DNA from 2 places in the Streptomyces sp. NPDC053560 genome. Region 2 is predicted to be linked to the other one. Evidence: predicted binding sites of a transcription regulator. Region 2 holds the regulator's gene; the other holds the start of a gene.

Region 1 (3,404 bases), on a different contig from region 2:
AGGAGCGAGGCCAGCGCCGTGGTCATGGTGATGCCCGCGCTCGGGCCGTCCTTCGGGACCGCGCCCGCGGGGACGTGCAGATGCACGCCGCGCTCCTTCAGGTCGGCGACGGGCAGCTCCAGTTCCGCGCCGTGCGAGCGGAGGAAGGAAAGGGCGATGTGTGCCGATTCCTTCATCACGTCACCGAGCTGGCCGGTGAGCTGGAGCCCCGACCCGCCGGTCTCGGCGTCGGCGAGCGAGGCCTCGACGTAGAGGACGTCGCCGCCCGCGCCGGTCACGGCCAGGCCGGTCACCACGCCGGGCACCGCCGTACGCCGCTCCTCCGGGTCCTGCGCCGACTCCGGGACGTGATGCGGCCGCCCGATGAGCGGGCGCAGCTCGTCCGTGCCGACCGTGAAGGGCAGCTCGCGCTCGCCCAGCTCGTGCTGGGCCGCGACCTTGCGGAGCAGGCGCGCGATGGCGCGCTCCAGGTTCCGTACGCCCGCCTCGCGGGTGTACTCGCCGGCGAGCTTGCGCAGCGCGGCGTCCTCGATCACGACCTCGCCGGTCTCCAGGCCGGCCTTCTCCAGCTGGCGCGGGAGCAGGTGGTCGCGGGCGATGGTGACCTTCTCGTCCTCGGTGTAGCCGTCCAGCCGGACCAGGTCCATGCGGTCCAGGAGCGGCTCCGGGATCGCTTCGAGGACGTTGGCCGTGGCGAGGAAGACCACGTCGGAAAGGTCGAGCTCGACCTCCAGGTAGTGATCGCGGAAGGTGTGGTTCTGCGCCGGGTCGAGGACTTCGAGCAGGGCAGCGGCCGGGTCGCCGCGGAAGTCGGAGCCGACCTTGTCGATCTCGTCGAGGAGGACGACCGGGTTCATGGAACCGGCTTCCTTGATGGCGCGGACGATGCGGCCGGGCAGCGCGCCGACGTACGTACGGCGGTGGCCGCGGATCTCCGCCTCGTCCCGGACGCCGCCGAGCGCGACGCGGACGAACTTGCGGCCCATGGCGCGGGCCACGCTCTCGCCGAGGCTGGTCTTGCCGACGCCGGGCGGGCCGGTGAGGGCCAGTACGGCCCCTCCCCGGCGCCCGCCGACCAGGCCGAGGCCGCGGTCCGCGCGGCGCTTGCGGACGGCCAGGTACTCGGTGATGCGTTCCTTCACGTCGTCCAGGCCCGCGTGGTCCGCGTCCAGCACGGCGCGGGCGCCCTTGATGTCGTACGCGTCCTCGGTGCGCTCGCTCCACGGCAGCTCCAGGACGGTGTCCAGCCAGGTGCGGATCCAGGAGCCCTCGGGGCTCTGGTCGCTGGACCGCTCCAGCTTGTCGACCTCCTTGAGGGCGGCCTTGCGGACGTCCTCGGGCAGGTCGGCGGCCTCGACGCGGGCGCGGTAGTCGTCGCTCTCGTCGTCCGGGTCGCCGTTCAGCTCGGACAGCTCCTTGCGGACCGCCTCCAGCTGGCGGCGGAGCAGGAACTCGCGCTGCTGCTTGTCGACGCCCTCCTGGACGTCCTTGGCGATGGACTCGGCGACGTCCTGCTCGGCGAGGTGCTCGCGGAGCGCCTCGGTGGCGTCCCTCAGGCGGGCCACCGGGTCGGTGGTCTCCAGGAGGCGCACCTTCTGCTCGGTGGTCAGGAAGGGCGAGTACCCGGAGTTGTCGGCGAGCTGGCCGACGTCCTCGATCTGCTGGACGCGGTCCACGACCTGCCAGGCGCCGCGCTTGCGCAGCCAGCTGGTGGCCAGCGCCTTGTACTCCTTGACGAGTTCGGTGACGGCACCGGGCAGGGGGTCCGGGACGGTCTCGTCGACCGTGGTGCCCTCCACCCAGAGGGCGGCGCCGGGCCCGGTCGTCCCGGAGCCGATCCGCACGCGGCCCAGGCCGCGGATGAGCGCGCCGGGGTCGCCGTCGGAGAGCCGGCCGACCTGCTCGACCTTGCCGAGCGTGCCGATGCCGGCGTACTTGCCGTCGACCCGTGGAACGAGCAGCACCCGTGGCTTGTTACCGGGTGTGGCGGCGGCCTGTGCGGCCTCCACCGCGGCGCGTACGTCCGCGTCGGACAGGTCCAGCGGCACCACCATGCCCGGCAGGACCACCTCGTCGTCGAGGGGCAGCACGGGCAGGGTGAGCGGTGTGGACGTCGAAGCCATGATCTCCCCTTCGGCAGGCAAGTTGAGCTGTACTCACTCAATGCTCATGAGCCGATGGATGTTCCCCGTGCCGTGTTCGCTGTGAGCGATCAACCGCGGGCTCGTACAGTGGGGGCGCCCGGCACCCACGACCCCGGAGGCCCCGCACCCATGTCAGCCCTGTCAGCCCCCTTCGAGACCGATGAGGCGCCCGTCACGCTGGAGCGCCGGGACGGACCGTTCGGCGAGGTGGTGCTGCGGCGGCGGGGCGCGCACTTCGAGATCATCGCCAATGGGTGCTTCCTGATGGACACCTCCGACGGACGGTCGGAACGGCTGCTCGTCGACGCGGCGCTCGCCGCACTGCCCGGTGACCGCGCGCGGCCGTCCGTACTGATCGGCGGGCTCGGCGTCGGGTTCTCCCTGGCCCGCGCGGCGGAGGAGCCGCGCTGGGGCCGGATCGCGGTCGTCGAGCGCGAGGCGGCGGTGGTCGACTGGCACCGTTCGGGCCCGCTGGACGCGGTGTCGGGCCCGGCCCTGGCCGATCCGCGGACCGAGATCGTCCCGGCCGACCTGGTCGCGTACGTACGCGACGGAGCCGGTGCCGAGACCTTCGACGCGCTCTGCCTGGACATCGACAACGGGCCGGACTGGACCGTCACCGAGGACAACGGCGGCCTCTACTCCCCGGCCGGTCTCGCGGCCTGCCGGGACCGGCTGACGCCCGGCGGAGTGCTCGCCGTATGGTCCGCGCAGCCCTCCGCCGCCTTCGAGTCCGCTCTCCGGAATGTGGGGTTCAGCGAGGTTCGCACCGAAGAGATCCCCGTTGTCCGAGGCGTCCCCGACGTGGTCCACCTCGCGAGGAAACGCGCGTAGCCGCGGGTCTCATCGTGCCTTTACGCTGCTGCCAGCAGTGTGCGACCAGCCGGTACACCGGGTCAGCAGGTCGGCACAACCAGTCAGTAACGCGACCACGCACGGGGAAATTCAGGGGCGGGCGATGGACCAGACTCAGACCACCCACGGCGCCGCCGCGGCGGCGGCCACGCCCGGCGCACAGCGGCGAGTGCTCGTCGTCGAGGACGACCCGACGATCGTGGACGCCATCGCGGCCCGGCTGCGCGCCGAGGGCTTCCAGGTGCAGACCGCCGTCGACGGCCCCTCCGCCGTGGACACCGCCGAGGCCTGGCAGCCCGACCTGCTCGTCCTCGACATCATGCTGCCGGGCTTCGACGGCCTGGAGGTGTGCCGCCGGGTGCAGGCCCAGCGGCCGGTCCCGGTGATGATGCTCACCGCGCGGGA
Region 2 (3,404 bases):
AGCTCCTGCCGGTACTGGACGACATCGGCCGGGCCCGCGAGCACGGCGAGCTGGTCGGCGGCTTCAAGTCGGTCGGCGAGTCGGTGGAGACGGTCGTCGCCAAGCTCGGTCTGCAGCAGTTCGGCAAGGAGGGCGAGCCCTTCGACCCGACGATCCACGAGGCGCTGATGCACTCGTACGCACCGGACGTCACGGAGACGACGTGCGTCGCGATCCTGCAGCCGGGGTATCGGATCGGCGAGCGAACGATTCGCCCCGCGCGGGTCGCCGTCGCCGAGCCGCAGCCGGGCGCCCAGCCCGGCAAGGCCGAGGAGAAGTCGTCGGACGAGGAGAGCGGTGGCCCGGACGAGGGCTGACGTGAACAGCAGGACAGTACGGGAGGAGGGACGTCGGGGATGAGCACCAAGGACTTCGTCGAGAAGGACTACTACAAGGTCCTCGGCGTCCCGAAGGACGCCACCGACGCCGAGATCAAGAAGGCGTACCGCAAGCTGGCCCGGGAGAACCACCCGGACGCCAACAAGGGCGACCCCAAGGCCGAGGAGCGCTTCAAGGAGGTCTCCGAGGCGAACGACATCCTGGGCGACCCCAAGCGCCGCAAGGAGTACGACGAGGCGCGGGCGCTGTTCGGCAACGGCGGCTTCCGGGCCGGTCCCGGCGGCGCGGGTGCCGGTGGCGGCAGCTTCAACTTCGACCTGGGTGACCTCTTCGGGGGTGCCCAGGGCGGCGCCGGCGGTGCCGGCGGTTTCGGCGGCGGCCTCGGGGACGTCTTCGGCGGCCTGTTCAACAGGGGCGGCGGCGCGGGCACGCGTACGCAGCCCCGTCGTGGTCAGGACGTCGAGTCCGAGGTGACGCTCAGCTTCACCGAGGCGGTGGACGGCGCCACGGTCCCGCTGCGGATGTCCAGCCAGGCCCCCTGCAAGGCCTGTTCCGGCACGGGCGACAAGAACGGCACCCCGCGGGTCTGCCCGACCTGCGTGGGCACCGGCCAGGTCAGCCGGGGCGCGGGCGGTGGCTTCTCGCTCACCGACCCCTGCGCCGACTGCAAGGGCCGCGGTCTGATCGCGGAGCACCCCTGCGACGTGTGCAAGGGCAGCGGCCGCGCGACCAGCGCGCGCACGATGCAGGTGCGCATCCCCGCGGGCGTCTCCGACGGCCAGCGGATCCGGCTGCGCGGCAAGGGCGCTCCGGGTGAGCGCGGCGGGCCCAACGGCGACCTGTACGTCGTCGTGCACGTCGACGCGCACCCGGTGTTCGGACGCAAGGGCGACAACCTCACCGTCACCGTGCCGGTCACCTTCCCGGAGGCCACGCTCGGCGGCGAGGTGAAGGTGCCGACCCTGGGCGGTCCGCCGGTCACGCTGAAAATACCGGCCGGGACACCGAACGGCCGGACGATGCGTGCGCGCGGGAAGGGTGCGGCGCGCAAGGACGGCACACGGGGCGACCTCCTGGTCACCATCGAGGTGGTCGTGCCCAAGGACCTCAGCGACAAGGCGAAGGACGCGTTGGAGTCCTATCGCGAGGCGACCGCGGGTGAGGACCCACGGTCGGAGCTCTTCCAGGCCGCGAAGGGAGCTTGATGATGGACAGCCGGGGCGGGCGTCGGAGTCGTAATCCATATGAACTGACCGATGAGTCGCCGGTGTACGTCATCTCCGTCGCAGCTCAGCTCTCCGGCCTGCACCCGCAGACGCTGCGCCAGTACGACCGGCTCGGTCTGGTCTCCCCGGACCGTACGGCCGGGCGCGGCCGGCGGTATTCCGCCCGTGACATCGAGCTGCTCCGCCAGGTGCAGCAGCTGTCGCAGAACGAGGGCATCAACCTCGCGGGCATCAAGCGCATCATCGAACTGGAGAACCAGGTCGCGGCGCTGCAGCAGCGCGTCGCCGAGCTGCAGAGCGCCGTGGAGGGTGCCGCAGCGGCGATCCAGCAGCGGGAGGCGGCGGTGCACGCCAGCTACCGCCGGGACCTGGTGCCGTACCAGGACGTGCAGCAGACCAGCGCGCTGGTCGTGTGGCGGCCGAAGCGGACGTCCGAGTAGCCGCTGTGCTTCGAGGGGGCGGGCCGGGTTCTTCTGGACCCGGCCCGTTCGCCTTTCCCGCCGCACGACACGTCCGTACGACGGGAAGGGTGGCCGGGTCAGCAGCCGTTGTACCCGGCCGTCGGCATCGACAGCCGCCGGTGCACCCGGGACTTCATCTCCGTGGTGTAGACCGGCTCGGTGCCGTCGGCGGTCTCCAGGCGGATGCCGGCCGCGGCACAGCGGGCGGTGAACTCGTCGGCGGAGTCGACGGCGTTCTCCAGGGCGCGCCGGTTCGGTACGACGAAGACGTCGACCAGCCCCGCCTCCACGTCCTGCCACAGGGCGCAGTGGTCGACGCGCAGTTGGTGCAGGCTCAGCCGGCAGGTGAGGCGGTAGTCGTGATCCTCGGCCCAGCGGGCGCACATCTCGTGCTGGCTGCGGTCGTCCACCAGGAACGGATCGTCATCCAGCTCGGCGAGCGGCATCAAGCACGCGATCGCCGTCACTCGCACCGCATTCATCCTGCCCCCCGGGACCCGGCGACTGTGGGAGTGACGATACCGCTGTGAGCGGAGCGCGGCTGCGGCGCTGTGCCGGGCGGTGAGGCGTATCCGCAGGCGTGGCAGATCTTCCATCCGTCCTGGTTGACGGCCAGTTGGCCGCCGCAGCGCGGGCACGATTCGGCACGGGCGCTTCGGTCCGGGGTGGGGGAGGTATTCCCGTGTGTCGTGCTGGTGCGCTTTGCTGACCTCATCTGGCCTCCAGCTGACGTATTCGGCCCGTAATGGATCGAATGGCGCGCGGGCCTGGTCACATATTCACTAGCAGGCTCAATTGAAGATTCGGAAGAACGCGGTCCGATTTCGGCCACGCACGGCCGGCGTGCGGGCCGGGATCCTCAGCCCCGTCCCAGCATTTTCGTCACCCGGATCTCGATGACCACGCGCTCGGGGTTGGGCCGCGGCTGTCGCTCGTACCGCACGGCGTACCGGGCCTCCGCGTCCCGCACGCTCGCCTCGTCCGTACGGACCGTGGCCAGGCCCTCCAGGGTCGCCCAGCGCCGCCCCTGCATCTGGCACACCGCGGCGCGCGCGCCGCCGTCGCCCGCCGCCAGGACGTTGCGGACCTTGGTGCCGCCCTTGCTCGTGATCACGCGGGCCAGGCCCTGCTCGTGGTCGTACGTCACGCCCACCGGTACGACGTGCGGGGTCCCGTCCGGCCGCATGGTGGTCAGGGTGCACACATGCCGCTCGCGCCAGAAGGCGAGGTACTCGGGGTCGGGGTTCCGCAGGTCTTGAGCCATGCCCGCACTTTACGGGGGTGTGCGGTGCGGTCGAGTGGAGTGCGCCGCCGACGGGCACCCGGGCCCCGGCCCGGC

What was found. The regulator HspR, encoded in region 2, represses chaperone genes until heat shock. The targets are predictions, from matches to a motif close to TTGAGNNNNNNNNNCTCAA.
Region 1: the regulator HspR is predicted to act here: its motif matches at 2,146-2,164, upstream of lon (endopeptidase La).

Annotation. Positions count from the first base shown of each region.
Region 1 is NZ_JBITXI010000006.1:72,109-75,512, reverse strand. It holds gene lon (endopeptidase La) at 1-2,123, opposite strand, end outside; gene ACIGQF_RS15745 (spermidine synthase) at 2,274-2,978, shown strand; gene ACIGQF_RS15740 (response regulator transcription factor) at 3,103-3,404, shown strand, end outside.
Region 2 is NZ_JBITXI010000017.1:58,600-62,003, forward strand. It holds gene grpE (nucleotide exchange factor GrpE) at 1-356, shown strand, start outside; gene dnaJ (molecular chaperone DnaJ) at 396-1,583, shown strand; gene ACIGQF_RS33300 (heat shock protein transcriptional repressor HspR) at 1,586-2,044, shown strand; gene ACIGQF_RS33305 (hypothetical protein) at 2,143-2,547, opposite strand; gene ACIGQF_RS33310 (TIGR03618 family F420-dependent PPOX class oxidoreductase) at 2,925-3,329, opposite strand.